One region of the Herbidospora sp. NBRC 101105 genome, then DNA from elsewhere that is predicted to be linked to it. Evidence: riboswitches for the same ligand, from Rfam matches in the RefSeq annotation. Region 1 holds a riboswitch; each other region holds the start of a gene.
The links. A riboswitch is a leader RNA that binds a small molecule or an ion and turns the genes downstream of it on or off. The one in region 1 is predicted to bind cobalamin.
Positions count from the first base shown of each region.

Region 2: it holds a riboswitch for cobalamin, as region 1 does, so the genes downstream of both, QSK34_RS25030 ((2Fe-2S) ferredoxin domain-containing protein) here and QSK34_RS02060 (ABC transporter substrate-binding protein) in region 1, are expected to answer to the same signal.
Region 3: it holds a riboswitch for cobalamin, as region 1 does, so the genes downstream of both, QSK34_RS23180 (ribonucleoside-diphosphate reductase subunit alpha) here and QSK34_RS02060 (ABC transporter substrate-binding protein) in region 1, are expected to answer to the same signal.
Region 4: it holds a riboswitch for cobalamin, as region 1 does, so the genes downstream of both, QSK34_RS24640 (CbtB domain-containing protein) here and QSK34_RS02060 (ABC transporter substrate-binding protein) in region 1, are expected to answer to the same signal.

Region 1 covers NZ_BSSX01000001.1:441,014-448,755, reverse strand. The annotation lists gene QSK34_RS02075 (serine/threonine-protein kinase) at 1-316, shown strand, start outside; gene QSK34_RS02070 (ABC transporter ATP-binding protein) at 306-1,082, opposite strand; gene QSK34_RS02065 (FecCD family ABC transporter permease) at 1,079-2,086, opposite strand; gene QSK34_RS02060 (ABC transporter substrate-binding protein) at 2,253-3,185, opposite strand; cobalamin riboswitch at 3,254-3,386, opposite strand; gene QSK34_RS02055 (sensor histidine kinase) at 3,414-4,613, shown strand; gene QSK34_RS02050 (response regulator transcription factor) at 4,604-5,248, shown strand; gene QSK34_RS02045 (acyltransferase family protein) at 5,370-6,617, shown strand; gene QSK34_RS02040 (Gfo/Idh/MocA family protein) at 6,583-7,440, opposite strand; gene QSK34_RS02035 (histidine phosphatase family protein) at 7,529-7,742, shown strand, end outside.
Region 2 covers NZ_BSSX01000006.1:273,825-281,566, reverse strand. The annotation lists gene QSK34_RS25035 (glycosyltransferase) at 1-1,157, shown strand, start outside; gene QSK34_RS25030 ((2Fe-2S) ferredoxin domain-containing protein) at 1,138-1,464, opposite strand; cobalamin riboswitch at 1,500-1,686, opposite strand; gene QSK34_RS25025 (hypothetical protein) at 1,746-2,411, shown strand; gene QSK34_RS25020 (DUF6236 family protein) at 2,691-3,845, opposite strand; gene QSK34_RS25015 (hypothetical protein) at 3,892-4,761, shown strand; gene QSK34_RS25010 (PucR family transcriptional regulator) at 4,763-6,373, opposite strand; gene menC (o-succinylbenzoate synthase) at 6,396-7,520, opposite strand; gene QSK34_RS25000 (GNAT family N-acetyltransferase) at 7,517-7,742, opposite strand, start outside.
Region 3 covers NZ_BSSX01000005.1:537,805-545,546, forward strand. The annotation lists gene QSK34_RS23170 (GAF domain-containing sensor histidine kinase) at 1-1,108, opposite strand, end outside; gene QSK34_RS23175 (ribonucleotide-diphosphate reductase subunit beta) at 1,231-2,226, opposite strand; gene QSK34_RS23180 (ribonucleoside-diphosphate reductase subunit alpha) at 2,226-4,505, opposite strand; cobalamin riboswitch at 4,580-4,794, opposite strand; gene QSK34_RS23185 (MBL fold metallo-hydrolase) at 4,885-5,658, shown strand; gene QSK34_RS23190 (DUF8508 domain-containing protein) at 5,854-7,742, shown strand, end outside.
Region 4 covers NZ_BSSX01000006.1:194,052-201,793, reverse strand. The annotation lists gene QSK34_RS24655 (VWA domain-containing protein) at 1-900, opposite strand, end outside; gene QSK34_RS24650 (histidine phosphatase family protein) at 944-1,375, opposite strand; gene QSK34_RS24645 (CbtA family protein) at 1,640-2,320, opposite strand; gene QSK34_RS24640 (CbtB domain-containing protein) at 2,320-2,448, opposite strand; adenosylcobalamin (AdoCbl) riboswitch at 2,517-2,659, opposite strand; gene dop (depupylase/deamidase Dop) at 3,137-4,654, opposite strand; gene QSK34_RS24630 (acyltransferase family protein) at 4,730-5,959, opposite strand; gene arc (proteasome ATPase) at 6,486-7,742, opposite strand, start outside.

The DNA of each region.
Region 1 (7,742 bases):
CGTGGTCGCCCAGACCACCGACACGATCTCGGCCAGCGACGCGCTGGAGTCGGTCCAGGCGGGCCTCCAGGCGACCCTGCCGGGAGTGGTGTCGATCCCGGCGCCGCCGTCGCCGACGACGGTGGGCGGGCAGCCCGGCTTCAAGGTCAGCGGCTTCCTGAGCGACGCGTCCGGCGTGGGGCGGCTCGACTTCCGCACCTACCTGGTGACCCGCACCGGCCAGCCGTCGGCGCTGATGACGTTCTTCTGCCCGACGGCCAAGTGTGACGACACGACGATCACGACGATCATCAGCAGCGTGAAGTTCACCCAGTAGGACGGCGCAGGTGCACGACCGGCCGTCCGGCCGGGCCGGCGCCGATGGTCACACGGGCGCCGAAGTGGCGGGTGACGAGGTCCTCGGTGAGCACCTCGCCGGGCCCGCCGGCCGCCACCGCCGTGCCGCCGCTCATCAGGAGCAGGTCGTCGGCGTACTGGGCGGCCAGGGTGAGGTCGTGGAGGGTGCTGACGACGGTGAGGCCGTCGTCGCGGCGCAGCCGGTCGACCAGCTCCAGCACCTGCTGCTGGTGGCCGAGGTCGAGCGCGGTGGTCGGCTCGTCGAGCAGCAGCACGGGCGCCTCCTGGGTGAGCGCGCGGGCCAGCACGACCCGCTGGCGCTCGCCGCCGCTGAGCCGTTCCAGGGGCCGCGCGGCCAGGCCGGTGAGGTCGAGGCGGTCGAGCACCGCGCGGACCGTCTCGGTGTCGCGGGCGCTCTCCCGCCCCCAGTAGGGGATGTACGGCGTGCGCCCCAGCAGGGCGTACTCGTGGACGGTCATGTCGGGCGGCAGCAGCGGGCTCTGCGGCGCGTAGGCCAGCAGCCGGGCCCGGTCGCGGGGCGCGAGGTCGCGTACCGGACGGCCTGCGACGGTGATCAGCCCCGTGCAGGGCAGCAGCCCCATGACGGCCTTGAGCAGGGTCGACTTCCCGGCCCCGTTGGGCCCGATGACGGCCAGCCAGCGGCCCTCGCGGGCGGTGGCCGTCACGCCGCGCAGCACCGGCCGCCCGCCGAGCTCCACGCCCACGCCGGTGATCTCGACGGTCACGTCTCCACCTTCCGGGTGGCCCGCAGGATGGTGACGAAGAACGGGGCCCCGACGAACGCGGTGACCACCCCGATGGGCAGTTCGGCGGGGGCCAGCACGGTCCGGGCGATCAGGTCGGCCGTCACCAGGAACGCCCCGCCCGCCAGCAGCGACAGCGGCAGCACCACGCGGTAGGACCCCCCGGCGAGCCGCCGGACCGCGTGGGGCACCACGACGCCGACGAACCCGATCAGCCCGCCGGCCGACACGGCGGCGGCGGTCGCCAGCGAGGCCGCGACCAGCACGACCAGCCGCACCCGCCCGGCCCGCACGCCCAGCGAGGAGGCCTCGTCGTCGCCGACCGAGAGCACGTCGAGCAGCCGCCCGTGCAGCAGCAGGATCGCGGCGGCCACCACGGCGTAGGGCGCGCACATGACGACCTGCTCCCACCCGCCGCCGACGTCGCCGAGGATCCACGCGTAGACCCGCTGCAGCTCCTCGACCTTGAGCTGCTGGAGGAACGTCTGGACGGCGGTCAGGAACGACGTCACCGCCACCCCCGCGAGCACCAGGGTCGCGGTGCCGCCGCCCCGGGTCGCGGTGTGCCCCAGCCCGTACGCGAGCAGCACCCCGCCCGCCGCCCCGCAGAAGGCCGCGAGGGGCACCGCCGCCCCGTCGCCCACGGCCACGATGACCAGCGTGACGGTCAGCCCGGCCCCGGCGGCGGCCCCCAGCAGGTAGGGGTCGGCCAGCGGGTTGCGGAACACGCCCTGGTACCCGGCGCCCGCGACGGCCAGCAGCCCGCCGACCATGGCGCCGAGCAGCACCCGGGGCAGCCGCAGCTCGAACAGCACCCCGGTCTCCAGCGGCGTCAGCCCGGAGTGGGCCGACACGAACGGCAACCGGTCGGCCAGCGCTAGCACCACACCCTTCAGGGGCAGCCCGGCCGCGCCGACCATGAGCCCGGCGGTCATACAGGCCGCCAGCACGACGGCGGCCCCCGCGAACATCACGCCCCTGCGCATCAGCGGGCAGCTCTGAAGGCGGCTGCGGGAAAGCCCCGGCAGAGACCGGCGCGACCGGCCGGCGCCCCCGCCCTGCGGAACCTCCGGAACAGGGCCGCGCGATCAGTTCGCCCTTCCGGAGGCAGTCCTCGGGAAAAAGCCCCGGCCGTGGAGATGATCTCGGCCATCAGCCCGCGGCCTTGGCCACCCCGGCGCCGATGGCCCTGGCCAGGTCGACCACGCGGGGGCCCCACCGGGAGGCGACGTCGTCGTCGAGCTCGACCACGTCGCCGTTCTCGACGGCCTTGAGGCCGCCCCAGCCGGGCCGCTCCGCGAGGGCCTTGGCGTTCTGCCCGCAGCACTTCACGTCGGCCAGGAAGATCAGGTCGGGGTCGGCCTTCGCGACGAACTCGGCCGACAGCTTGGGGTAGCCGCCCGCCGCGTCGGGGGCCTCGTCGGCGATGTTGACCAGGCCGAACAGGGCGTAGACCTGGCCGATGAAGGTGGTCGAGGTCGCGGCGTAGGGGGTGACGTCGAGCTCGTGGTAGTAGGTCAGCTCGGCCTTGGGGGCGGCGGCGGCCAGCGCGGCGAGCTCGCGCTTCATGCCGGCCACGACCTCGTCGGCCTTGGGCCGGTTGCCGGTGGCGGTGCCGAGCTTCTCGATCTCGGCGTACGCGTCGTCGATCTTGGTGGCGGCGGTCAGCACCAGCACCGGCACGCCGAGTTTGCCGAGGCCGGCGACCACGCCTTCGAGGTCGTTGGAGACGACCACCAGGTCGGGGTTGCGCGCGGTGATGGCCTCGACGTTGGGCTTGAAGCCCGACAGGTCGGTCTTGGGGGCCTCTGCGGGGAAGTTCGACTGGTCGTCGACCGCGGTGACCTGCGGCCCGGCGCCGATGGCGAACAGCGACTCGGTGGCCGTCGGCGACAACGACACGATCCGCTGCGGCCTGGCGGCGATCGTCACCGCGCCGTTGGCGGCCTGGACCGTCACGGGGAAGGGGCCGCTGGGGGCGGCGGACGCGGCGGGGGCGGGGGTGGCGGTGTCACTGCTGCCGCAGCCGGACAGCAGGGCGACACCCAGCAACACGCCCGCGAGGGCCGTGCGTAGGGGCCTCACGAGTTTCCTCCGAAGGGAGTTGCCGGAAACGAGAGACCCGGGGACGGATCACCCTTTCCACGAGGGCGGACGACGTCGGCGACGACGCAGGCGACCTGGCTGACCCTCGGAGGAGGGATCACAGTTGCGGGAACAGCGCCGGGTTCACACCGGACTTCGCTGCGGCGTCACGCGTCCCATACGTTACCAACAGCCTTTTCGCCGGGAACGTGAGGCTATGCTGACCGCATGGTGCGGCGGACCGTCACGGCGACCGGGCGGCTTCTGCTGGGACTCCTCCTGGTCCCCCTGTGCCTGCTGGCCATCGCCGTCACCGTCTTCACCCTCGTCGTCTCCGCGACCTACCTCGGGCTGCTCCTGCTCCCCTACGCCATCCGGCTCAACCGGGGCGTCGCGTCGCTGGCCCGGCGGAACGCGGGGGCGTGGCTCGGCCGGCCGGTCACGGCGTCGTACCACCCGATCAGGGGCGGCGTGCTCACCCGGGTGCGCGTGGTCATGGGCGACCCGCAGACCTGGCGGGATCTGGCGTTCCTCGCCCAGCACGTGTTCACCGGCCCGTTCGGCGCGATCCCGGCGGTCGCGTTGTGGGGCGCGCTCGGCTGGGCGCTGTCGCTGCCGCTGTGGTGGGACGCGCTCGGGCCCGGCCACCACATCTACCTGCCGTGGGCGCTCGACTCGTGGGCGACGGTGGCGGTCACCGTCCCGTTGTTCATGGCGCTGGTCGCGGCCGTCGGGTTCCGGGTCGTGCCGCTGGTCGCCGACGGGCTGGCGCAGCTGGCCCGGTCGCTGCTCGCGACGCCGCAGCACGTGCGGCTGGCCGAGCGGGTGGCCGAGGCGCTCGACGCCCACGGCTACGAGCTGCGCCGCATCGAACGCGACCTGCACGACGGCGCGCAGGCCCGGCTGGTCTCCATCGCCATGCGGCTCGGCATCGCCGAACGTGTCCTGGCCACCGACCCCGGCAAGGCCGCCGCCCTGATCACCGAGGCCCGGCTGAGCACCGAGGAGACCATGACCGAGCTGCGCGGGATCATCCGCGGCATGTACCCGCCGATCCTGGCCGACCGGGGCCTGCCGGGGGCGGTCGCGGCGCTGGCGGCCCGCTCGCCGGTGCCGGTCGAGACCGAAACGGCCGACGTCGGGCGGCTCCCGGCGGCGGTCGAGGCGGCGGCCTATTTCGTGATCGCCGAGGCGCTGACGAACGTCGCCCGGCACAGCTCCGCCGGCAAGGCGAGGGTGCGCGTCCGGCGTACCGAGAACAGGCTGACCGCCGAGGTCACCGACGACGGCCGGGGCGGCGCCGACGAGAACGGCGGATCCGGGCTGGCCGGCATCCGCCGCCGGGTCAGCGCCTTCGACGGCGTGACCACACTGACCAGCCCGCCCGGCGGGCCGACGACGCTGCGGGTGGAGCTGCCGTGCGAGTGATCATCGTGGAGGACAGCGTGCTGCTGGCCGAGGGCCTCACGCTGCTGCTCAACACCGAGGGCCACGAGGTCGTCGCCACCGTGGGCACCGCCGCGGAGTTCCACACGGCCGTCGACGAGCACCGCCCCGACATCGCCGTGGTCGACATCCGGCTGCCCCCGACCTTCCGCGACGAGGGGGTGCGCGCCGCCGTGGAGGTCCGCCGCGTCCACCCCGGCCAGCCGATCCTGGTGCTCTCCCAGTACGTCGAGCAGACCTACGCGACGGAGCTGCTGGCCGGGGGCGGCGGCGGCATCGGCTACCTGCTGAAGGACCGCGTGGCCCGGGTGTCGGAGTTCGTCGACGCGCTGGAGCGGGTGGCCAAGGGAGGCACCGCCATGGACCCCGAGGTCATCGCCCAGCTCCTGGTCCGCCGGCACGCCCACCCGATCGACTCGCTCACCCCGCGCGAGCGCGAGGTCCTGTCGCTGATGGCCGAGGGCCACTCCAACACCGACATCGCGGCCTCGCTCGTGGTCACCGAACGGGCCGTGCACAAGCACGTGGGCAACATCTTCGCCAAACTCGGCCTGCCGCCGAGCGACAGCGGCCACCGCCGCGTGCTGGCGGTCCTGGCCTATCTGAGCGGGGTGTAGCCAGCACCACCATCCGCGGTGGCGGAGACCCGTCGATCAAGTCGGGTGCCCGCGGGACCGACTTCGACGGCCGTTCTCGGGAGGCTCAAGGGGAACCGATTCCCCCCGAAGGCGGCCCCCCATGTCGATGACCCACCCCCATCCCGTCCATCCCGTCGCCTCGCCGCGCGACCCGTTCGTCGACGTCCTGCGGGTGCTGGGCATGGTGCTCGTCGTGGTGCAGCACTGGACGATGCCGGTGCTGCTCGACCGCGGGGGCGACCTGGTCACCGGCAACGCGCTGGCGTCGGTGCCGCTGGTCACGTGGGTCAGCCAGGTCATGCCGCTGGTGTTCTTCGCCGGGGGCGCGGCCAACTACCTGAGCTGGACCGCCAAGCCCCAGAGCGCGGAGAAGTGGATCGGCAGGCGGGTGGTGCGGCTCGGCTGGCCGGTGCTGCCGCTGATCGCCGTGTGGTTGCCGCTGCCCTATCTCCTGGGCGCGCTGGGTGTGCCCGCGCAGCCGCTGGAGGTGGCGTCGCGGCTGGTCGGCCAGCTGCTCTGGTTCCTCGCCGTCTACCTGCTCGCGGTGGTGACCACGCCGCTGCTGGCGCGGGTGCGGGCCGGGGTGCTGGTCCCGGCGTTCGCCGCCGGGGCGCTCGCCGTCGACGTCGTGCGGTTCTCCGGGTTCGAGGCCGCCGGATATCTGAACGTCGTGTTCGTCTGGCTCGCCGTCCACCAGATCGGGTTCCTGTACGCCCAGGGCAGGCTCGCCCACCTGACCGGCCGCAGGGCTCTGTGGTTGGCCGTCGCCGGGTTCGCGATGACGGCGGCCATGGTGCTCGCCGGCCCCTACCCGGCCAGCATGATCGGAATGCCCGGGATGCCGTCGAACATGGCCCCGCCGAGCGCCGTGATGCTCGTGGTCTTCGCCGGTCAGCTCGGCCTGGCGTTGTGGGCGCGCGAGCGGCTGAACCGGGCGCTGCCCGCGCCGGTGCTGGCCTGGCTGGCGCCCCGCATGATGACCTTCTACCTCTGGCACATGACCGCGCTCATCACCGTCGGCGGCGTCGCCTTCGTCGGGTTCGGCGTGGCGACCCCCGAGCCGTGGTCGCCGGCGTGGTGGCTGCTGCTGCCGATCTGGCTCGGCTGGTTGTCGCTGGTGCTGGCCGTGCTGACCGCGCTGCTGGCCCGGTTCGAGGCGGCGCCCCCGGCGAGCCCGACCCGCGCGAGGACCGTCGCGGCGGTGGGGCTGTCGGCGGCCGGGCTGCTCACCCTGACCGTCACCGGGTTCACGCCGGGCACGTTCGTCCCGGCCGCCGGCAGCGCCGCGCTCGCGCTGGGCCTGGCCCTGCTGCTCAGGCGGAGAGCTGCCGCTCCGCTTCCGCGATGATCCGCTGGAGGCGCAGCCCGTGGGCGGCGTCGAGCGGGTGGCCGCCGCCGTTCCTGACCGTCTGGGCGAACTGCGCGACCATCCGCTCGAAGGCGTCGTCGCCCAGCATGGCCCCGAGCAGCGTGGCCGAGCCCTTCCGGCCGAACACCTCGACGCGGGCGTCGGGCAGGTCGCCGGTGGCGGCCATGGTCAGCGACACCTCGCTGACCGCGCCCGTCTCGTGCTCCAGCAGCAGCCCGACCCAGCCGAGCGTGTCGCCGTGGGCGCGCACCGAGGCGATCGGGCCGAGCGCGGCGTCGAGCAGGTCGAGCATGTGCGGGCCGACGTCGAGGATCGCGCCGCGCTCCAGCCGCCACGGCGTCGCGAACGGGCCGCCGTGCAGCGCGCCGCCGATGTTGGCGGCGTATCCGCCGAACGGCTCGATCCCGGCGGCCTTCTCCAGGAAGGCGGTGGTCGCGGCGGCGTACCGGAAGGAGAACACCATCTGCGTCGCCACGCCGGTCTCGGCGACGGCGTCGGCGAGCCGCCGGGCGCCGTCGAGGCTGTCGGCCAGGGGCTTCTCCAGCAGCAGGGCCTTGCCGGCCTGTGCGGCCAGCACCCCGAGTTCGGCCTGCACGCCCGGCGGCACGCAGAACGCCACCGCGTCGCAGTGGTCGAAGAGCTCGTCGAGCAGCTCGAACGCGCGGGTGCCGTGCCTGGCGGCGAGCTCGCGCGCGGCCTCGGGGCGGCGGGCCCAGATCCCGGCCAGCCGGGTGTCCGGCCCGGCGGCGAGCTTGGGCGCGTGGATCATGCCGGCCCACGGCCCGGCTCCGATCAACCCCACAGATACCGGTTCCATCCGCCAACTCCCCTTTGTCGCGACACGTCCGCGATCAGAGACTATCGACCGGGCACCGGCCATCATGGGTTCGGTGAACATCATCCTGCTGCGCCACGGCGAGACCGAATGGAGCAGAGTCGGCCGCCACACCGGACGGACCGACATCCCGCTGACCCCCCGCGGCGAGGCGCAGGCCCGTGCCCTGAACACCCTGGTCGGAGACAAGGACTTCGAGCTGGTGCTGGTCAGCCCGGCCCAGCGGGCGACCAGGACCGTCGAGCTGGCCGGGCTCGCCGACTGGGAGA
Region 2 (7,742 bases), on a different contig from region 1:
CGCCGTACACGGGGCTCGGGGCACGGTTACGCGAGGCCGGGCACGAGGTGGCCATCGCCGCGCACGAGCCGTACCGGGACCTGGTGACCGAGGCGGGCCTCGACTACCTGCCGCTTCCGGGAGACCCGCTCTCCCTGCTCTCCATCAGCGCTTTCAGGCACTACGGCGAGCAGCTCGTCGAGGGCCTGGCCGGGCTCGCCGGACAGCGGGCCGACCTCCTCCTGACCGGTGTCGCGGGCACGCCGGCGTGTCACGTCGCCGAGGCCATGGGCGTGCCGAGCATGGGGGTGCACCTGCAGCCGATCGACCCCACGGGTGACTTCCCGCCCGTCATGAGCGTCGTGCACCGCTCGCTCGGCCGCTGGGGGAACCGCAGGGCGGCCCGGCTCGCGTTCGAGGTGCCGGCCGCCGGGCCGCTGGTCGCCGGGTTGAGCACGAGCATCCGCGCCCGTCTCGGGCTGCCCCCGATGCCCCCGCGCGCCCTCTACCTGCGCCGGGAGACCACGCGCTGGCCGGTCTTCCACGGGTTCAGCCCGCTGGTGGTGCCGCGTCCGGCCGACTGGCGGACGGGACTGGAGGTGACGGGATACTGGTGGCCGTTCCGGCCGCCGGGGTGGCGGCCCGATCCTCGGTTGCGCGACTTCCTGGCGTCGGGCCCGAAGCCGGTCTTCGTCGGCTTCGGCAGCCTGGCCGGCACCCGGGCGGAGCGGTACACCGAACTGGCCGTCGGCGCGCTGCGAGCGGCCGGGCTGCGCGGCGTGCTGCAGACCGGCGTGCACGGGCAACTCTCCGACGACGTGCTGGCGGTCGGCGACGTGCCGCACGACTGGTTGTTCCCCCAGGTCGCCGCCGTCGCCCACCACTGCGGCGCCGGCACCACCGGGATCGGGCTGCTGACGGGGGTCCCCGCGGTGGCCGTGCCGGTCAAGCACGACCAGCCCTTCTGGGCCGCCCGCCTGACGGCGCTCGGCGTGGCCCCGGCCGCGCTCCCCTTCCGCCGCCTGACCTCCGCACGCCTGGCCGCCGCGCTCACCACCGCGGTCACCGACCCCGTCTACCGGCGCCGCGCCCAGTCCCTCGCGGCCGGGGTGGCGGCCGAAGACGGCGCGGCGCCGGTCGTGGCGGCCGTGGCCCGCGTCAGCGGCGCGGCCCGCTGAAGCGGTGCAGTTCGAGGATCGGCGGCAGCGGCGCCAGCCCCGGACCACCCGCGCGGATCCAGTCGGCCACGTCGGCGGTGGCGTGGCCGTCGTTGACGAACGCGAGCCACACCGGCCGGCCCCCGGCGGCCCGCCCTTCGGGGGTCGGCTGGACGACGATGACGTTGGCCTGGTCGCACACGTCGAGACACTCGGTCACCCGCACCTCGGCGACCTCGCCGAGCAGCCGGATCTGCTCGTCGTGGTCGAGATGGGGAACCTTCCGGGCGCTGCCGCAGCAGCAGTCCCGGCACACGGTGACCCGCACCGGCGCCGTCCTCTCTCGGGGAGATCCGCCCCGGCTCGTGAGGAGGCGACCGCGTGAGTCTCCTGGCTCTCGGGTCGACGCTCGTCCCGGCCTTCCCGCCCGCAGGGGGCGGTGGCGCGTTCGGGAGTCGCTCACCGATCACAGTGGCGGGACCGCACCGGATTCACACCGGTTTCCTCGTCCGCCGTCGCCTTGTCCGGGGCATCGTCTCATACGGGGAAAAACCGGTCGGCACGCGGACACACCGCCTTCTACCCTGCTCTCCTGGACACGAGAACGGGGTGCGGATGCGACTGGCCGACCAGACCTGGCCGACACTGATCAGCGAGGTCCGCCTGGGCCGGGACACCTACCGCGTGATCCGGCCGGCGCGGCCCGCCCGGCACGGGATGCTCTTCGAACGCACCTGGAGCGCGGAACTGAACGTCGACCGCGCGACGGCCCTGACGGTCGCGATGGCCTGGGGGCTGGCCGCCCGGTCGCCGAACACCCTGGTCTACCTGCCGCTCCGCAAGGCCCGCCCGGCCGGTTCGGCCAACGAGGAGCGGCTGCTCGATCTGGTGCTGCTGCACCACCGGCTGGGCTTCCCGGCCTCACGCTGGAAGCAGGTCAGGGCCCGGCTGGGCGCGGGGCGTCCGCATCGGGTGGCGCTCCCGCCGACGGCGTGGCGGCCGCCCGGCGACGACGGCCGGCAGCGCCATCGCGGCTTCCGCGACCATCTCCACTCGGACGTCGCGGCGGACACCCTGTTCCTGACCGGCAGCCGCCGCGCCTTCGAACTGGAGATGGAGCAGCTGCGCGGCCTGGTCGAGGAGTGCCCGGCACACCGCGCGGAGGACCCCGGCGCCCACTGCTGCGCCGAGCTCGGGGTCGGCCGGTTCCGCTACACCGACCGCCGCCTTTCGTTGGCGGAACTGCACGTGCAATGGTGCACGCGGCATCGCTGAAGTGGATCCCGTTGCCGGCGGTCCTGCTCCTCGCGGCGAACTACCAGTGGACGTCGACGGCGGCCCCGCTTCCTCCCCCGATACCCCGACCTCACTGGCAGAAGTCGCCGAACGGGTATTCCTCGTCGCCCGTCGCGGGCCGCTCCTCGCCGAGATCTCCTGGTGGTGGCCGGCCGAATACGAAGAGGGCGTGAATCCGGGACGGCTCGACCGGGGTCTCGATGCGGCCAGGGCCGTGCTCTGCGCGGTGGGCGGATCTGTCACGTCCTCCAGCCGACCTCACCGCCGCGAATCGCCGTCGGAGAATCTGGCGGCACTTCGATGGGCCAGCCTCACGACGGCGCTCGGCGCGAGGTCGTGGTGCAGGTGGAAGAGATAGCTGTAGGGCGATGCCGCGAGGGTGGCGCCGCGCTGCCTGCGAACGGATCTCGCCGAGGCCCACACCCCGATGGCGAGCCCGCCCGCGCCGAGGACGACGGCCGCGGTCGCGGAGGGCTGCAGCGCCATCAGCGCCAGCGAACCGGTGACGGCGGCGGGCGCGGCCGCCTGGACGTTGATCGTGCCGAGAACGGTGTCGATCCGGAGTCCTCGCATGGCCTTGTCCAGTTCTCTGACGGCCGGCGCCACCTGGGTCTCGTAACAGGCCCTGAGGTGGTCGGCCAGAATCCCCGGTTCGGAGATCCCGTCGAGATGCCGCGATTCCTCGATCAGTTTGTCCAGCGCCAACCGGAATCTCACCCGCTCGCCGACGTAACGCTCCCTGAAGTCGATGATCCGGTGAACAGGCAGATCCCGCAGGTCTCGCGGATACGCGGCGGTGATGGCGAGATCGAATAGCAAGGTCCGCACCTCCTCGTCCCTGGCCGGCGGCGGTGCCTGCCCGGTCAGCCCGGCGAGGAGCCTTCTCGCGCTGATACCGATCGTCGCCTGCCCGAAAGCGTCGTCGGCGAGAGGGACGGCGCCCAGCTGCGGGGCCAGCTCCGCGCCCAGGATGAGCAGGTAAGCGTGCGCCAGCACGGGATCGATCGTCAGTCGCCCCTCTCCGGCCTCTCGGGCGGTCGACGTCTCGAGGAGCAACTCGGTGAGCGACGGCGCGATCTTCCACCGCGCGAGCGTGCGGTCGAGCTCCCAAGGCCTGATCACCGCTCGGTGTTCCATTTCGGGTGGTACCTCGAACCGGGTCAGGTCGATGTCGGCCAGGGCCGTCGCGAACCGGTTCGCCGCCTGTTCCACGGCGGCGCGTGGCGGTCTGACCGACTTGAGGAACCCCTCACGAACCAGCGCGAGCTCGGTACGGTCGATTCTTGGCAGCGAATCAAGTGCCGAGGCGTCTTCAAAGCGATAGAGGCCATCCAAATACAGGGAAACGGTCTTCAGCCATCCGACATCGCGGACGTGCACATGCGGATAGTAGAGGCCGAACCAGCTGTTCATACATTGATAATGAGGCCGGAAAGACGGCTACGCGAGGACGGCCATTATGGAGATCAGGACGACCGCCGATCCACTCGTCGCGCAGCACTTTCTCGCGACGGAACTTATCGGCCTCGGAGATGCGGTCTGGCCCACGTTCGACATCGCCGGGGCCAGGCGACGCCACCAGGCCGCGATCGCCTTCTGGCATGGTCTGGTAGTGGAAGGACACCGGGAGCCGAAGGGCAGATTGTCCGCCTCACTGCGAACAATGGGCATGTACCTGCAGCTGGCCGACGCCGAACTCCTTCGCTTCCGGCTGGCTTCGTTGACCCACGTCGAGGCGGTTCGCATCTGGAAGAGTTTGGCGCGAGAGGATCCGGCACGCTTCGGATCACACCTCGCCCGGGCGCACACCTTCACCGGAATCCTCTTGTCGAACAGCGACGACGACCTTCCGGCGGCGTGGGACCATCACCGACGGAGTTGTCGAACCTGGCGGAAGCTACTGAAGAAGAACACCGCCGACCATACGATTCTCCGGCATGAGCAGGCCGTTTCCCTCGCGATATATGCGGCCTGCGCCGTACGGAGCGGAGTCGATGAAGAGGCGCTGAACGCCCACGAGAAAATGGTGGCCGTCGCGCGATCGCTCGCCGATGAAGACGACGTCTACGAGAAGACACTCGGAATCGCCCTCGGCAATTTGGCCGCGAGTTTGGCGAGAGTGGGCCGCGCCGAAGAGGCCGTCGATGCCCAACGCGAGGCGATCAGTCTGTGGCAGGCGTTGACCTATACCGATCCCCGCCGATTCCAACACCGTCTTCAGGCAGCTCACGAGGCTTTGGGGCTGCTGAAGCGTGGCGCCCTCCCCCGGTTCGAGAACCCGAGAGAAGGCTTCCGGGGCATCGCGCTGCTCAACTGGGACACCGTCTGACTCAGCGGGGGGCCAGGATGCGGAGCTGGAGCATCGCCGCGAACCGCTGTTCCGGGTCCGTGAGGTCGATCTCGCCCACCTCGGTGACCCGCTTGAGCCGATAGCGCAACGTGTTCGGGTGGATGAACAGGGCGTTGGCCGCCCTGCCCACGTCGCCCAGCGCGTCGAGCCACGCCTCCAGCGTCTCGACCAGGCCCGCGTTGTTGCGTTCGTCGTACTCCATCAGCCGGGCGATCGCGCCTCCCGGGCGTTCGTCGCGGGCGGCGGCCAGGTCGCGCAGTTCGAGGACCAGGGCCAGGGTCTGGACGTCGTCGAGCTGGGCCACGCGCAGGCCCGTGTGGCCTTCGCGCATGACCCGCAGCACCCGGTCGGCCTGGGCCTTCCCGTGCACGATGCCGCTGATGTCGGAGCCGGCGGGGGCGACGGCGACGATCGCGTGCAGGTTGCCGTCGACGCGGTCGACGAAGTCGGCGGCCAGCCGGGCGGCGCGCTGTTCGGGGCTGCCGGTCGTGACGACCACCGGGAGCAGACCGTAGACGGTGCCGCCGACGGCGGCGACCGCCGAGGACGGGACCGTGGCCGACAGGTGGACCGACAGGGCGTCGGCCAGGCGTTCGAGGTCGGTCTGGGGATGGCCGGGCAGCAGGCCGGCGCTCACGATGACCAGGCGGCGGGCCGACAGGCCCAGGCGGCCGAGGGCGTCGCGGGCTCCGGCGCCGCCTTCCAGGACGGTGCCGATCAGGTCGGTGCGCAGCCTGCGCTGGACGTCGGCGCCGGCGCGCAGGCGCAGCAGGTGGAGGGCGACCAGTTTCGAGGCGTCCAGGAGCGCCTGGGTGCGTTCGCGGTCGACCTCGCCGTCCATGGCGGCCCAGATCGAGCCGAGGACCTCGTCGCCGGCGCGGACGGCTATGGCGACGCGCTGCACGGTCGTCTCGTCGTAGCCGAGGTCCTGGGGTTTGACGACGACGGGGGCCTGGTAGCGGTAGAGGTCGCGGAAGACGCCCAGTTCGGTGAGGCGGTTGGCGTAGCGTTCCGGGACCTGGCGGCCGATGACGGTCTCCACGCGGGAGGGGTCGGCCTCGTCCTGGCGGCCGGAGAAGGCGAGCACGCGGGAGCTGCGGTCCTCGATGGTGATGGGGGCGTCGAGGAGGGCGGCCACGGCGTTGGCGACGGCGAACAGGTCGCCCGACGGCAGGCCGCCCAGCGACTCGTGGCCGGTGACGCCGATGTCGCCCTCGGCGAGCATGGCGCGGATGAGGGCGGTGAGCTGCGCCCACGTCGCGCCCCGGCGCAGGCCGATCAGGGCGACGCCGCTCTCCTGGACGGCCGCCCGCACCTCCGGGGTGAGCGCGACCGGGGCCCGGACCACCAGGGCGACCGTGTCGTGGCCGCCGAGGGAGCGCAGCAGCGCGGGCAGCCCGCCGGCGGCGGGGTCGACACCGACGCCCAGCACCAGCGATCGGGGCGCGAGCACGGGTTCGTCGAGCGGGTCGAAGATGACCAGGGCGCTGATGCCCTCCGGGTGGTCGACGTCGCCCGCGACGAGTTCGAGGAGGGTGGAGCCCAGGTCGTCGAGGACGCGGCCGAGGCTCGCACGCGGTCGCTGACTCACGCCCGGAGTATAGGCGCGCACCTCAGAACGGGATCCACTCCACCGACGTCGTCACCCGCTCCAGCAGCTCGGGGATCGGCGCGACGCCCAGGCCGGGGCCGGTCGGGACCTCGACGTGGCCGTCCACGAGGACGATCGGCTCGGTGATGTCGGTCCGGTAGAAGCGGCCGGAGGCCGACACGTCGCCGGGCAGGGTGAAGCCGGGCAGCGCGGCCAGGGCGATGTTGGCGGCGCGGCCGAGGCCGGTCTCCACCATGCCGCCGCACCAGACCGCGACCCCGTGGGCGGCGGCCAGGTCGTGGATCTTCCTGGCCTCCAGGTAGCCGCCGACCCGGCCGGGCTTGATGTTGATGATCTGGCACGCCCCCAGCGTGATCGCGGCGGCGGCGGTCTGCGCCGACACGACCGACTCGTCGAGGCAGATCGGCGTGGCGAGCTGCCGGGCCAGCGCGGCGTGACCCAGAACGTCCTCCTCCTCCAGCGGCTGTTCGATCAGCAGCAGGTCGAACGCGTCGAGTTTGGCCAGGTGGCGGGCGTCGCGGAGGGTGTAGGCGGTGTTGGCGTCCACCTGGAGGAGCACGTCGCCGCCGAACCGCTCGCGGACGGCGGCCACCGGCGCCACGTCCCAGCCGGGTTCGATCTTCAGCTTGATGCGGGCGTACCCCTCGTCCAGGTAGCCCTCGACGGCCGACAGCAGCGCCGGGATCGAGTCGTGGATGCCGACCGAGACGCCGCTGGGCACACGGTCGGCGACGGCGCCGAGTTCGCGGCCGAAGGAGCGGCCGAGGGCGCGCAGTTCGGCGTCCAGGATCGCCATCTCCACGGCGGCCTTGGCCATGCGGTGTCCCTTGTACGCGTGCAGCGCCCCCGCGACGGCGGCCGCGCCCGACCGCCCGAGCGCGGCGGCCCCCTCGGGCGAGGCGAGCCGGGGCAGCAGGAAGCGGCGCAGCACGTCCTGCTGGGAGTCGACGTACTCGGGCGAGTAGAGCGGGTCGGTCAGCGCGACGCACTCGCCCCAGCCCTCGGCGTCGTCGGTCACCGCCCTCAGCAGCAGGATGTCGCGTTCGGTCTGGGTGCCGAACGAGGTGCGGAACGGTGCCACGAGCGGCATCGAGACACGGCGCAGTTCGATTCCGCGCAGCTTCATGGGGTCTCCAAGTCGACGAGATAGCCGAGGTCGCGGTCGAAGTCGACGACGCGGCCACCGGAGGTCATCAGCGGCGCCAGTTCGTCGCGCAGCCGCCGCCGCCACGCCACGGCGGCGGCCGGGTCGGCGGCGCGCAGCGCCTCGATGTCGTCGGGGGTGGCGACGCGGCGGCTCGACGGGCCGCCCGCCGGGCGGTCGAACGGCTCGCCCGAGCAGGCCGCG
Region 3 (7,742 bases), on a different contig from region 1:
GGATCGTCTCGTCGAGCTCGTCGATCGTGTGCCTGACCCGGGTCGCCGCCTCGGGGTGTTCGACCAGTTTGACCGTGCTCATCAGCGTCATGGCGGTGGCGAACAGGCGCTGGATGACGACGTCGTGCAGGTCTTTGGCGATGCGGTGGCGGTCTTCCAGCAGGCCCAGGCGCTCGGCGTCCTCCCGGGCCTCGGCCAGTTCCAGCGCGATCGAGGCCTGGTCGGCGAAGGCGCTCAGCATGCGCAGCAGCGACGGCGTGAACGGCAGGCGGCCCGGCCGTTTGCCGAGCTGGAGCACCGCGCGCACCGAACCGACGCGGCCCAGCGGTATCGACGCCTGGTCGACGAGGTCGGCGAGGTCGCCGTCGACGATCTCGGTGCCGTTGCCGAAGCGCAGCACGGCGACGTCGGCGTCGGCCATCTCGCGGGCCCGGCCGACGACGTGGGTGAGCACCTCGTGTGGCCCGGCGCCCGACAGCAGGCTCGTGGTGACCTCGGACGACGCCTGCAGCCACATCTCTCGGCGGCGGGTTTCCTCGAACAGGCGGGCGTTCTCGATCGCGACGCCGGCGGCCGTGGCGAGCGCCGTGACGACCGCCTGGTCCTCCTCGTCGAACTCGGCGCCGCCGCGTTTCTCGGTCAGGTAGAGGTTGCCGAAGACCTCGTCGCGCACCCGCAGCGGCACGCCCAGGAAGCTGCCCATCGGCGGATGGCCGGGCGGGAAGCCGTAGGAGTCGGGGTGGTCGGAGATCCGCGCCAGCCGCAGCGGCTTCGGCTCCTTGATGAGCAGGCCGAGCAGCCCCAGGCCGTGGGGCCAGTGCTCGATGCGGGCGATCTCCTCCTCGCTCAGCCCGACCGGGATGAACTCCAGGAGGGTGGACTCCTCGCCCACCACGCCCAGCGCGCCGTAGGTGGCGTCGACCAGCCGGGCGGCGGTCTCCACGATCCGGCCCAGCACGGTCTCCAGCTGGAGGTCGCTCCCGATGAGGACCACGGCCTCCAGCAACGAGTGGACGCGGTCACGGGTGGCCAGCACGGCGTCGAGCCGGGTCTGCAGTTCGGCGAGCAGCTCATCCAGGCGCATGCTGGGCACGAGAGGGTGAGCCATGCCGACATTCTGCTCCTAACCGGCGGCGCGGGGCGACCTGCTGACGCGGGTCGGGCGGGTCCACCGGTGACCGTCTCGTCGAAGGGCGTGACGGTCACCGGGGCGCGGATGAGCGGGCGCGGCTAGAAGTCGGCGTCGAAGCTGACCGTGCCGGTGACGCCGACCTGGTAGGCCGAGACCTTGCGCTCGAAGAAGTTCGAGAGCTCCTGCACGTCCTGGAGCTCCATGAAGGCGAAGGGGTTCTTCGAGCCGTACAGGGGCGGGACGCCGAGCTGGGCCAGCCGGCGGTCGGCGACGTGCTCCAGGTAGAGGCGCATGTCGGCGATCGACATGCCCGGCACGCCCTGGCCGAGGAGGTCTTCGGCGAACTGGGCCTCGCAGTCGACCGCCTCGGCGAGCATGCGCCTGATCTCGGCGATCAGGTCGTCGTCGAACAGGTCGGGCTCCTCGGCGCGGGCCACCTCGACGACGTCGAACGCGAACGCCATGTGCATCGACTCGTCGCGGAACACCCAGTTCGTGCCCGAGGCCAGGCCGTTCAGCAGGCCTCGGGAGCGCAGGAAGTAGACGTACGCGAAGGCGCCGTAGAAGAACAGGCCCTCGATGCACGCGGCGAAGCAGATGAGGTTGAGCAGGAAGGCCCGCCGGTCGGCCTTGGTCTCCAGGCTCTTGAGGTCGCCCAGGGAATCGATCCAGCGGAAGCAGAACTCGGCCTTGCGGCTGATCGACGGGATGTTCTCGACGGCCGCGAAGGCCTCGAAGCGCTCCTGCTCGTCGGGCACGTAGGTGTCGAGCAGGTTCAGGTAGAACTGCACGTGCACGGCCTCCTCGAAGAGCTGCCGCGACAGGTAGAGGCGCGCTTCGGGGGCGTTGACGTGCTGGTAGAGGTTGAGCACCAGGTTGTTGGCGACGATCGTGTCACCCGTGGCGAAGAAGGCCACCAGCCGCGACACCAGGTGGCGTTCGGCGGGCGACAACCTCCCCAGGTCGGCGAGGTCGGAGTGGAGGTCGACCTCCTCGACGGTCCAGGTGTTCTTGATGGCGTCGCGGTAGCGCTCGAAGAACGCCGGGTAGCGCATCGGGCGCAGGGTCAGGCTCATGCCGGGGTCGAGCAGCATCACTGGCACGCCTCACAGGACTCGGGGTTCTCCAGGGAGCAGACCTCGGCGGCGGTCAGCACCGGCACGGTGGCCTGCTGGATGCGCGTCGCGGGGCGCGAGCGCAGGTAGTAGGTGGTCTTGAGGCCCGACTTCCAGGCGTAGAGGTACATCGACGAGAGCTTGTCGATGGTCGGGCTGGCCATGAACAGGTTGAGCGACTGGCTCTGGTCGATGTACGGGCCGCGCGCCGCCGCCATGTCGACCAGCGCCCGCTGGGGCAGTTCCCAGGCGGTCCGGAACAGGGTCCTGATCTCGCCGGGCAGTTCGGCGATGCCCTGGACCGAGCCCTCGGCCTGACGGATGGCCGTGCGGATCGGCTCCGTCCACAGGCCGCGCGCCTTGAGCTCGGCGACCAGCGCGTTGTTGATCTGGAGGAACTCTCCACTGAGCGTCTCGCGCTTGAAGAGATTCGACACCTGCGGCTCGACGCACTCGTAGCAGCCCGCGATCGAGGCGATGGTCGCGGTCGGGGCGATGGCGATCAGCAGGGAGTTGCGCAGCCCGTACTCGGCGATCTTCGCGCGGAGCGCGGTCCATTCGGGGCTGAGGCCGTGCAGGTCGGGCTGGAGCCTGCCGCGGGCGGCCCAGGTCTCCTGGTACGCCGGATGCGGACCGTGTTCGGCCGCGAGGTCGGCCGAGGTGTCCAGAGCGGTCAGGTAGATCTCCTCGGAGATCCGGGTGGAGAGCTCCTTCGCCTCAGGGGAGTCGAAGGGCAGCCGGAGCGCGAAGAAGACGTCCTGGAGCCCCATCAGCCCGAGGCCGACCGGACGCCAGCGGGGATTGCTCGCCGCGGCCTGCTTGGTCGGGTAGTAGTTGATGTCGATCACGCGGTCGAGGAAGACCACGGCCGTCTTGACGGTCCGGCGGAGCTTGGCCCAGTCGATGCCGCCGTCGGCCAGGTGGGCGGCCAGGTTGATCGAACCCAGGTTGCAGACCGCGGTCTCCTCGTCGTTCGACACCTCGATGATCTCGGTGCACAGGTTCGACAGGTGCACCACGTTGCCCGGCTCGGCGGCCTGGTTGCAGGTGCGGTTCGAGGTGTCCTTGAAGGTCATCCAGCCGTTGCCGGTCTGGGCCAGGGTGCGCATCATCTTGGCGTAGAGGTCGCGGGCGCGGATCTGGCGCACCTGACGGCCGTCCTGCTCCGCCTTGCGGTAGACCTCGTCGAAGGCCTCGCCCCACAGGTCGGGCAGCTCGGGCAGCTCGTTCGGGTCGAACAGCGACCACATCTGGTCGGCCTCGACGCGGCGCATGAACTCGTCGGGGATCCAGTTCGCCAGGTTGAGGTTGTGGGTGCGGCGGGCGTCCTCGCCGGTGTTGTCCCGCAGCTCCAGGAACTCCTCGACGTCGGGGTGCCAGGGCTCCAGGTAGACGCACGCGGCGCCCTTGCGGCGGCCGCCCTGGTTGACGGCGGCCACGGAGGCGTCGAGGGTGCGCAGGAACGGCACAATGCCGTTGGAGTGGCCGTTGGTGCCCTTGATCAGGGCCCCCCTCGACCGGACCCGCGACCAGGAGATGCCGATGCCGCCGGCGAACTTCGACAGGTGGGCGACCTGGGCGTACCGCTCGTAGATCGAGCCGAGCTCGTCGCGCGGGGAGTCGACCAGGTAGCACGACGACATCTGGGTGTGCCCGGTGCCGGAGTTGAACAGCGTCGGCGAGCTGGGCAGGTAGGACAGCGACGACATCAGGCGGTAGAGCTCGACCGCCTCCTCGGGCGTGCGCGCCAGCCCGCAGGCCACCCGGAGCAGCCAGAACTGCGGGGTCTCCACGGGGAGCCGGGTCTGGGGGTGGCGGAGCAGGTAGCGGTCGTACACGGTGCGCAGGCCGAAGTACTCGAACCGCCGGTCGTTGCCGGTGTCGATCGTGGCGTCGAGCAGGTCGGCGTGGTCGGCCACGAAGGCGGCGGTGGTGTCGCCGATCAGGCCGAGGGCGTGGCCCTCCTTGATCGACCGGCTGAACGTGTCGGCCTCGACCTCCTTGCGGATGTACGCCGCCAGCAGCCGCGCGGCCAGCCGGGAGTACTGCGGCTCCTCGCCGATCATCTCGGCGGCGGTCTGGATCGACAGACGGTCGAGTTCGGCGGTGGTGGCGCCGTCGTACAGGCCACTGATCGTCCTGGTGGCGACCCGCAGCGGCTCGACGTCGTCGAGCCCGCCGGAACAACTCTCCACCGCGGCCACGATCCTGGTCACGTCGACCGGTTCGAGCGAGCCGTCGCGCTTCTTGATGCGCATCCTCGTCCTCTCCTCGCGAACTCACCGAGGCGCGCGGGCACGAGGGCACCGGGCGGGGCCGTCCCACGCGGCCTCGGACCAAAACGCGATTGGCAGGTCTTCGGACTCGCGGGCGTGCTTCGTCGCGAAGCGCCTACCGGCCGTCGCTTCCCAGGCCTTCGGCAGCCCAGTGCTCGATTGACGGCTTTCGTTCCCACTCACCGCTGCGGGGCAGTCCCGGATTCCCACCGGGTTCCCTCTTACGGCGCCCCGGCTGGCGGGCGGGGCGAACCAACGCGTGAGACACCATATCTGGGATCGAGATCGGCTGTCACATCAACATGTGGTGTCCGGCACCCCCGGACGAATCCCCCTGGCGGAGTGTGCGCAGGATGGGGTGATGGAGCGGAAAACCTGCACCGTGCGACTGGTGGGCGGGCCCACGGCGCTGCTGGAGATCGGCGGCCTCCGGCTGCTCACCGATCCGGCCTTCGACGCGCCCGGACCGATCCCCAGCGGCACCCGGACGCTCATCAAGACCACCGGCCCGGCCGTCTCCCCGGAGGAACTGGGCGATCTCGACATCGTCCTGCTCTCCCACGATCAGCACGCCGACAACCTCGACCGCTCGGGCCGGGCCCTGCTCGACGAGGTGCCCGAGGTGCTGACCACGCCCGAGGCGGCCGAACGGCTCGGTGAGGACATCACCGGCCTGCGGCCCTGGGAACACCGGACCTTCGAGCGGCCCGACGGCGGCTCCCTCCGCATCACGTGGGTGCCCGGCCGCCACGGGCCACCCGGCACGGAAGATCTCACCGGCCCGGTGACGGGCTTCGTGCTGACCGCCTTCGATCTACCGGCGATCTACGTGAGCGGCGACAACGCCTCGCTTGAGGCGACCCGCGAGATCACCGAACGGCTCGGCCCGATGGACGCCGGCGTCTTCTTCGCCGGCGCGGCCCGGACCCCGCTGCTCGACGGCTTCCTGACCTTCACGGCCGAGGAGGTGGTGGAGGCGACGTTGATCACCGGCGCGGAGGTGGTGATCCCCGTCCACATGGAGGGCTGGCAGCACTTCACCGAGGGCCCGGCCGACCTGCTGGACGCCTTCGAGAAGTACGAACTCGCCGACCGGCTGCACCTCTTGGAGCCCGGAGAGTCGACCTCGTTCTAGCCGACTGGGATTGTCGGTGATCCGTCCACGAGTGTCGTCAGAAAGCCGTTTGTCCACGTCGCGGACCTGGGCGAAGTGAAACGTCACGGAAAGAAACGGCGAACTCCTCGGTAGTAGCAGAATGTGCCATTTCCAAGGCATATGCGGTGCCACCATGCTCTGTGGAGACCATCTCCCCCAAGGAGCAGAACACCTGTGGCTAATCCCAGAGCACGCCGCCTGATCGCTGCGGCAGGTCTGTCGTTAGCGGTCGCGGCCACCCTGACGACCGTCCCGGCTCCCGCGAGCGCCCTCTCGACCGACGTCGTCATCTCCGGCGTCTACGGCGGTGGCGGCAACTCGGGCGCGACCATCAAGAACGACTACATCGAGCTGGCGAACCTCACCGGCAGCCCGATCAACGTGTCCGGTTGGAGCGTTCAATACGCCTCGGCCGCAGGTGCCGTCTTCCAGATGACGAACCTGAGCGGAACGATCCCGGCCCACGGCAAGTACCTGGTCCAGCAGGCGCCCGGCGCCGGCGGCACGCTGAGCCTGCCGACCCCCGACGCCACCGGCTCGATCCCGATGTCGGCCACCTCGGGTGTCGTCGCGCTGGTCACCGCGCAGGTCCCGCTGGTCGGCTGCGGCACCTCCTGCGCGACCGCCCCGAACGTGAAGGACCTCGTCGGCTACGGCGCGACCGCCAACGTCGAGACCCTCGCGGCCCCCGGCCTGTCGAACACCACGGCCGCCGCCCGGTCCGGCGCTATGACCGACACCGACAACAACTCGGTCGACTTCACCGCCGGTGTGCCGAAGGCCACCAACTCGGCCGGCACCACGGTCACCGCGACCGACACGGGCGGCCCGACCGACCCTACGCCCGGCGCCGTGCGCATCCACGACATCCAGGGCAGCGGCCGGATCTCCCCGATCGTCGGCCAGAACGTCACCAACGTGCCCGGCATCGTCACCGCCGTCCGCACCACCGGCAGCTCGCGCGGCTACTGGATGCAGGACCCGTCGGTCGACGCCGACCCGCTGACCTCAGAGGGCATCTTCGTCTTCATGGGCACGACCTCGCCGACGGTCGTGCCCGGCGACTCGGTGCTGGCCTCCGGCCGCGTCACCGAGTATCGCCCCGCCACGGGTTCGCAGGCGCTGACCGAGCTCGGCGGCACCGTCAGCACCGTCAAGCTGTCGAGCGGAAACCCGCTGCCCGCGCCGGTGACCGTGGACCTGCCCCCGGCCTACACCAAGTCGGGCTCCCTTGAGGCCCAGCCGCTGGAGCCGTCGTCGTACGTGCTCGACTGGCTGGAGGTCCACGAGGGCATGCGCGCCACCGTCGCGGAGACCACCAAGCTGGTCAGCCCGGTCAACACCGAGTTCGGCGAGTTGTGGGTCACCTTCGACCCGGCGCACAACCCGACCCCGCGCGGCGGCCACATCTACCTCGACTACGCCGACAACAACGCGGGCCGGTTCTTCATCCAGTCGCTCGTCGGCGCCCCCGCGGCCAACGTCGGCTCGACGCTGGCCGCCGGCACCACCGGCGTCATCGACTACCAGAGCTTCGGCGGCTACGTCCTCCAGGCCACCCAGCTCGGCGCCATCACCGAGGGCGGCCTCAAGCGCCAGAAGGTGACCCCGGCGAAGAAGGCCGGCGACCTGTCGATCGCGACGTACAACGTCGAGAACCTGACCGTCGGCGACTCGGCGGCGAAGTACCAGCGCCTCGCCGAGGCCGTGGTCGTCAACCTCGGCACGCCGGACATCCTGGCCCTGGAGGAGATCCAGGACAACAACGGCACCGCCACCGGCACCGTGGCGGCCGACCAGACCGTGGCCAAGTTCATCGCGGCCATCGTCGCGGCCGGCGGCCCGACCTACGACTGGCGCTCGATCGACCCCAACGAGGGCACCGACGGCGGCGCCCCCGGCGGCAACATCCGCCAGGTCTTCCTGTTCAACCCGGCCCGGACCACCTTCGTGGACCGTCCGGGCGGCGACGCCGACACCGCCGTGACGGTGTTGCGCGAGCGTCCGACGAGCAACCAGGTCTACCTGTCGGCCAGCCCCGGCCGCATCAACCCGACGTCGTC
Region 4 (7,742 bases), on a different contig from region 1:
CCGGCGGTGGGGCAGGGCGAGGCGGGCCGCTTCCCGGACGTCCCGCGTGGTGACCCTGTCCCGGCCGGCCCAGGCGGCGTGTGCGACCGCCGCGTGGGCGGTGACCAGGTCGGCGCGCATCCCGTCGACCTCGAAGCCCGCGCACACGGTCGCGATCTGCTTGAGGGCGGCGTCGGGCAGACGTACCGACTCCACCCGCTCGCGCGCCTCGGCGATCCGCGCCGCGAGTTCCCCCTCGCGGGCGGCCCAGTCGGCGGCGAACCCGTCGGGGTCGCGCTCGTAGGCCATCCGGCGGCGGATCACCTCGGCCCGCTCCCCCGGGTCACGCGACGCCCGGACCTCGACCGTCAGCCCGAACCGGTCGAGCAGCTGCGGCCGCAGCTCCCCCTCCTCGGGGTTCATCGTCCCGGCCAGCAGGAAACGCGCGGCGTGCCGCACCGACACGCCCTCGCGCTCGACGTAGCAGGTGCCGAGCGCGGCGGCGTCGAGCAGCAGGTCGACCAGGTGGTCGTGCAGCAGGTTGACCTCGTCGACGTAGAGCACCCCGCGATGCGCCGCGGCCAGCAGCCCCGGCTCGAAGGCCGCGACCCCGTGCGCGAGGGCCTTCTCCAGGTCGAGCGACCCGGCGAGGCGATCCTCCGACGCCCCGACGGGCAGTTCGACGAGCCGCGCCCGGCGCGTCTCCCTCCCGCCGTCGTGGGGTCCGTCGGGGCATTGGCCGTACGGCGCCGCCGGGTCACAGGCGAACCGGCACCCCGGCACGACGTCGACGGCCGGGAGCAGCTCGGCCAGCGCCCGCACGATCGTCGACTTCGCCGTGCCCTTCTCCCCGCGCACGAGCACCCCGCCCACCTGCGGCGACACGGCGTTCAGGACGAGCGCCAGTTTGAGGTCGTCCATCCCGACGACCGCGCTGAACGGATAGGTCACTCCCGACTTCCTTTCACTGCAACCGCAGATTCCACCGGCCACCCGCGCCGGTGAGCGACGCCCGCCCGAGCGGCGGCACGTCGACCCGCCGATGGTCCGCCCCCGTCGCCACGGACACGGCGGCCCGGACGACGGCCGGATGGGTGAGGGCCAGCACCGCCCCGCCGTCGAGCCGCCCCAGCCACCCCCGCACCCTGACGAGCAGTTCGTTCACCGACTCGCCACCGTGCGGCACGGCCCCGGGATCCCCGACCCACCGGGCCAGCTCTGAGGGATCGACGTCGGCCAGCCGCACGCCGGCCCAGCTCCCCATGTCGAGGTCCCGCAACTCGGGCACGACCTCGGCCCCGGGAACCAGATCACACCGCGCCTCGGGCCCCCGCACGACGCGGGTGGCCCCGGCCGGCGCGCTGAACGAGACGACCTCGGCAGGCTCATCGGCCACTGGAAACGCCCCGTCCCGCTGGCTCGCGGTCAGGGGATGCGCCACCAACGTCACCCGCACGGCCTTCACGAAGCGCCTCCTGCTCGATCAGTGGCGCTGGACCACTCGCCCGCTTGGCCTTCTGAGGGGTTGCCCGCCGGATGACCGCTCGTTCCCGTAGCCGCCACGAGCCGACCGGCTCTGGTTCTCCGCCTCCGTGCATGGCGAGGGTGGAACCGGTGCGGGAGCGGCGGCCGGTCGCGTGGCCGCCGTCCCCGCCCGCGGTCAGACCCGCACCCGCTGCCGGGCGGACAACAGGGCGAACACCGATCCGAGCACGCCCCAGAGCACGACCTGCAGGCCCAGCGACGACACCCGGAAGTTCCACAACAACACCGCCGGGAACCCTGCCGGCACCTCCTGGACGCCCGGCAGCACCGCGTACGCGACCCCGACGATCACCAGGAACGCCGGGACGGCCGCGACCCACCCGAACCGCCGGTGGATCACCGCCCCCGCGCCGAGGGCCAGCAGCCCGATGGCGAGCATGACCAGGTAGAGCACGGTCCGCTGCCCGATGGTGTCCGGGTCGCCGACGGCGGGCGGATTGCCCGGATACTTGAGGAACGGGACGAGCACGACGGCCAGGAACCCCCCGGCCGCCAGCGTGACGGCCAGCGCCTGCTCGTTCGCGGGCCCGAACCTGCCTCTGACGAAGGCGTAGGCGAGCGCGAACAGCCCGCCGATGACGAGCCCGTAGAGGGTGGTGGCGAGGAACAACCCGAAGACCTGCCCCCCGCGGCCGACCAGTTCGTCGGCGTGCGAGTGCCCCGCACCGGCGGCGGCCTCCTCGATCGCGATGGCCTGGTCGATGGAGGGCTCCCCGACGAGGAACCCGAAGAGTCCCGCGAGCAGCCCGGCGACGGCTCCGGCGCCGAGGCCCCGGAGGAAGAAGTCCTTGATCATCAGTGGCAGGGCACGCCGAGCAGGTGACGACCGTCGTGCATGAGCTCATGCAGGAAGTCACCGGTCTGCGCGAGCAGCCCCGCCGAGTCCATCGTCACCAGATAGGCGACGATCAGCAGTACGGGCACCGCCGCCGACCAGGGCAGTAAGGTGCGAACGGGAATGACTGGGGAGCTGGACATCTGGCTCACGCCACGATCCTCCTCCGGGATTGCGCGTCCCTGTCGTAGATCAACGTGGCGGGTGGTGACCTGACTCTCCATCGGCGATGGATCACAGTGGCGCGACCGTACCGGACTCTCACCGGTTTCCCTCACGCCGCCACAATTCCCGGCGAACGTACCCCGATATGCCAAAACCCGTCAAGACGGCATGATCCCGACCCCTTTACAAAGTAGATCATCTTAACAGGACAGAGGCCGGCCTCCAACGAGACCCATCGAGCGGCCACGAGCCAGAGCTGCGCCGCTTGTGGCCACCTCCCCACCCGCCAGGCAACGGTTACCGCCGACGCATTTAAGCCCGGATGTACGGAGTCGCCACCCGGCACGCCCAATCCCTCAGACCCAACCGGAACGCCAGCCCCGCATAGGCCCCGGCCCAAGCGGGACAACCAGCCACGCACCCCGCCACCCGGCACCCCCAACCTCGCAGCCCAGCCACACCCCAGCCCTCGCAGCACAGCCAGGCACCCCCAGCCCCCGCATGCCAAGCCGGACGCGAGAAAGCCCGGTGCCGAATGGCCCCGGGCTTTCCAGAAATGTGGGTGTCGCGTGGACGCGGCCTCAGCCGCCGTCGCCTGGAGGTGACCTCAGCTCACGAGTCGCCCGTCAGGGCCGCGACCAGTTCGGCCGCCGTGCGGCAGCGGTCGAGCAGGTCGCCCACGTGGGCCTTGGTCCCGCGCAGCGGCTCCAGCGTCGGAACGCGCTGCAGCGACTCGCGGCCAGGGATGTCGAATATCACCGAGTCCCACGACGCGGCCGCCACCGACTCGCTGTACTGCCGCAGGCAGCGGCCCCGGAAGTAGGCCCGGGTGTCGGTGGGCGGCGTTTCGATAGCACGCTCCACGTCGTCTTCCGTAACCAGGCGCTGCATCCGGCCGCGCTCGACGAGCCGGTTGTAGAGCCCCCGCTCGGGCCGGATGTCGGCGTACTGGAGGTCGACCAGCTGCAGCCGGGGGTGGGACCAGGGAAGCTTGTCGCGGGTGCGGTAGCCCTCGAGGAGCTCCAGCTTGGCCACCCAGTCGAGCTCCCGCGAGAGCTGCATCGGGTCTTCGGCCAGGCGGGTCAGCACCGACTCCCACCGGTTGAGCACGTCTTTGGTCATCTCGTCGGCGTTGGAGCCGTAGCGGTCTTCGACGTATTTGCGGGCCTGCTCTAGGTATTCCATCTGGAGCTGCACCGCCGTCATCTTCCGGCCCGACCGCAGCGTCACGACGTGCTTGCAGGACGGGTCGTGGGAGATCGCGCGCAGCGCGGCGACCGGCGACTCGACCGACAGGTCGACCGTCAGGAAGCCGTCTTCGATCATCGCCAGGACGAGCGAGGTGGTGCCGAGCTTCAGGTAGGTCGAGATCTCGGACATGTTCGCGTCGCCGATGATCACGTGGAGCCGGCGGTACTTCTCCGGGTCGGCGTGGGGCTCGTCGCGGGTGTTGATGATCGGCCGCTTGAGCGTCGTCTCAAGGCCGACCTCGACCTCGAAGAAGTCGGCCCGCTGGGAGATCTGGTAGCCGTCGCCGCGCGAGTCCTGCCCGATGCCGACCTTGCCCGCCCCCGCGAAGACCTGGCGGGAGACGAAGAACGGGGTCAGGTGGCGCACGATGTCGGCGAACGGGGTCGCCCGGCGCATCAGGTAGTTCTCGTGGCAGCCGTAGCTGGCGCCCTTGGAGTCGGTGTTGTTCTTGTAGAGCTGGATGGGCGCGTTGCCCGGCATGCCCGAGGCCCGGACGGCCGCGTCGTGCATGACCCGCTCGCCCGCCTTGTCCCAGATGACCGCGGCCCGGGGGTTGGTGCACTCGGGCGTGGAGTATTCGGGGTGGGCGTGGTCGACGTAGAGCCGGGCGCCGTTGGTGAGGATGACGTTGGCGAGGCCGAGGTCCTCGTCGGTGAGCTGGCTGGAGTCGGCCGCCTCACGGGCGAGGTCGAAACCCCGGGCGTCGCGGAGGGGGTTCTCCTCCTCGAAGTCCCACCGGGCGCGGCGGGCGCGCGCGGCCGAGGCCGCCAGGTATGCGTTGACGACCTGTGACGAGGTCACCATCGCATTCGCACCTGGTTGACCGGGCACGGAAATTCCGTACTCGGTCTCGATGCCCATCACCCGCCGGACTGTCATGCGCACCCCATGGCCTGTCGTTCCGCCGTTTATATCCCGAGCCTAGCCCCTTCACTATGCCCGGCCACCAGACAGTTACGGCACCGATGCCTGGCGTTGTTCCATTGGGCTCCTGCCCATCAGACGGCGCAGCAACCGCTGACCTGGGCGATCAACAAGCCGGTATACAGCATACGACAGAAGAATCGATGCCAGCATCGTGCCCCCGGCGAGCACCCACGGATTTATAGATTCCCGGAATCCCGGGATAAGTACCGCCGAGACGTTCTGATGTACCAGGTAGAGCGGGTAGGTGAGGGCCCCCACCGTCGTCAGCGCCCGCCACCGCACCCAGCGCAGCCACCCGAGGGCGACGGCCGCCATGAGCACGTAGATGACCGTGATCCAGGCGATGACGGCCGGCGGCGGCGCCGGGAAGTTCTTGATCCCCACGAGGTCGATCCGGCTCTGGATGCGCTCCAGGGCCACGTACAGGGAGCAGGCGTAGCCGACCAGGACGAACCCCCACCGGGTGACGGTGGAGCCCTCGCGGTAGATCAGGTAGAAGGCCATGCCGGCGATGAAGTAGGGCGCCTGCCGGGGCATGACGATCTCGGTGACCAGGTCGTTCTGCAGCCACTCGGCGAAGATCGCGGCGGCCAGCCACACCCACATGAACCCCATGGCCCGCCGCAGGTTGACGCCCATGATCACCACGATGGAGATCAGGAGGTAGAACTTCAGCTCCACCCAGAGCGACCAGAACACTCCCCCGGCCGGGATGACGCCGAACGCCTCCTGCAGCATCGTGAGGTTGATCACGTAGCCGACGGTGTCCAGGTTGGGTCTGAAGTACTCGACGCTCGTGTACGTGTAGAGCACGTACAGGGCGATCACGGTGAACCAGTAGGCGGGGTAGAGCCGCGCGAACCGTGACACCGCGAACCGGCGCAGGCTGTGGCCCCAGGCGCTCATCAGGATGACGAACCCGCTGATGAGGAAGAACAGCTCGACCCCGAGGATGCCGAGCGTCGTGACGTACTTGACCGGCTCGAACAGCACGACGGGCGACTCGTCCCACAACGACCGCGACGCCGCCATGTAGTGGAACGCCATGACCGTGAACGCGGCGATGAACCGCAGCAGGTCGAGCTCCACCAGCCGAGGCTGCCGCACGGGCGGCGCGAGCCCGGTCGCCGGTTCGGCCCCCGGCACGGCGGGCGGCGGCGCACCCCGGCCCCGCCGGCCACCACGCCCGGCGGGCGCCTCCCGCTCGGGCGCCGCCACGGAAGAGTCGGCCCCCAACCCGAGCCACTGCCCGGTCACCGGCGCCTCCGCGCCCCCGGCCCACGTTCCCGGCCCGGACCGCCCATCGACCGGCGGAGACACACCCACCCCGGAACCGTTGGGCCACACCCGGGCGTCTACGGCCGGGCCCTCGGGCCCGTGCGGCCACGTCATCCCCTGGGTGGGAGCCGCACCCGGCCCAGGCCCGCCAAGCCCGTGTCCCGGCTGAGGCGCACCCCAGCCGTCCAAAGAAGGCGTCTGCGTTCCCTGAGGTGCGCCCGTAGGCCACTCAGGGGCGTTCTGTGGCGGTTCGGGCGCGTGGGGCCATACGCGGGCGTCGCCCGGCTGCCGGGGGTGTCCCGGCCACGCGCCGCCGGGTCCCGGATCGGGTCGTCGGGGCTGGTCCCCGTTCCACGCCCCGCCGGTCACTTCAGTCCGCCCTGCTTATTTCCGCACCAATACCGCACAACGGGCAACGCTACAGCGTCCCACGGACAATCACGGCGGCACAAACGAAAAACGGCACGTCTCCCGTAACGGGAGGACGTGCCGTTTTCGTAATTCCCTACAGGTACTGCCCCGTGTTGGCCACCGTGTCTATTGACCTGCCGGCCTCCGTGCCCTGCTTGCCCTGCACGAGGGTGCGGATGTAGACGATCCGCTCGCCCTTCTTGCCAGAGATGCGGGCCCAGTCGTCGGGGTTGGTGGTGTTCGGGAGGTCTTCGTTCTCCCGGAACTCGTCGACGCAGGCGGCCATCAGGTGCTGGATGCGCAGGCCCTTCTGGCCCGTCTCCAGGAACTGCTTGATCGCCATCTTCTTGCCCCGGTCGACGATGTTCTGGATCATCGCGCCGGAGTTGAAGTCCTTGAAGTAGAGGACTTCCTTGTCACCGTTGGCGTAGGTCACCTCGAGGAAGCGGTTCTCCTCGATCTCGTTGTACATGCGCTCGACGACCCGCTGGATCATCTCGGCGATCGTGGACTCACGGCTGCTGCCGTGCTCCGCGAGGTCGTCGGGGTGGAGCGGGAGGTCGGAGATCAGGTACTTCGAGAAGATGTCCTTCGCCGCCTCGGCGTCGGGCCGCTCGATCTTGATCTTCACGTCGAGGCGGCCGGGCCGCAGGATCGCCGGGTCGATCATGTCTTCGCGGTTGGAGGCGCCGATGACGATGACGTTCTCCAGGCCCTCGACGCCGTCGATCTCCGACAGCAGCTGAGGGACGATGGTGTTCTCGACGTCGGACGACACACCCGAGCCACGTGTGCGGAAGATCGAGTCCATCTCGTCGAAGAACACGATCACCGGGGTGCCCTCGGACGCCTTCTCGCGCGCCCGCTGGAAGACCAGGCGGATGTGCCGCTCGGTCTCGCCGACGTACTTGTTCAGGAGCTCCGGGCCCTTGATGTTGAGGAAGAAGCTCTTGCCCGACTGGCCGGTCTTCTCCGCGACCTGCTTGGCCAGGGAGTTGGCGACCGCCTTGGCGATGAGCGTCTTGCCGCAACCGGGAGGGCCGTAGAGCAGCACACCCTTCGGCGGGCGGAGCTTGTGCTCCCGGAACAGGTCGGCGTGCAGGTAGGGCAGCTCGATGGCGTCCCTGATCTGCTCGATCTGGCCGCGCAGGCCGCCGATCTCGTCGTAAGAGATGTCGGGCACCTCTTCGAGGACGAGCTCCTCGACCTCCGACTTGGGGATGCGCTCGTAGACGTAACCCGAACGCGGTTCGAGCAGGAGTGAGTCGCCCGACCTTATCGGCTGGCTGAGCAGCGACTCGGCGAGCTTCACGACGCGCTCTTCGTCGGCGTGCGATATCACGAGCGCGCG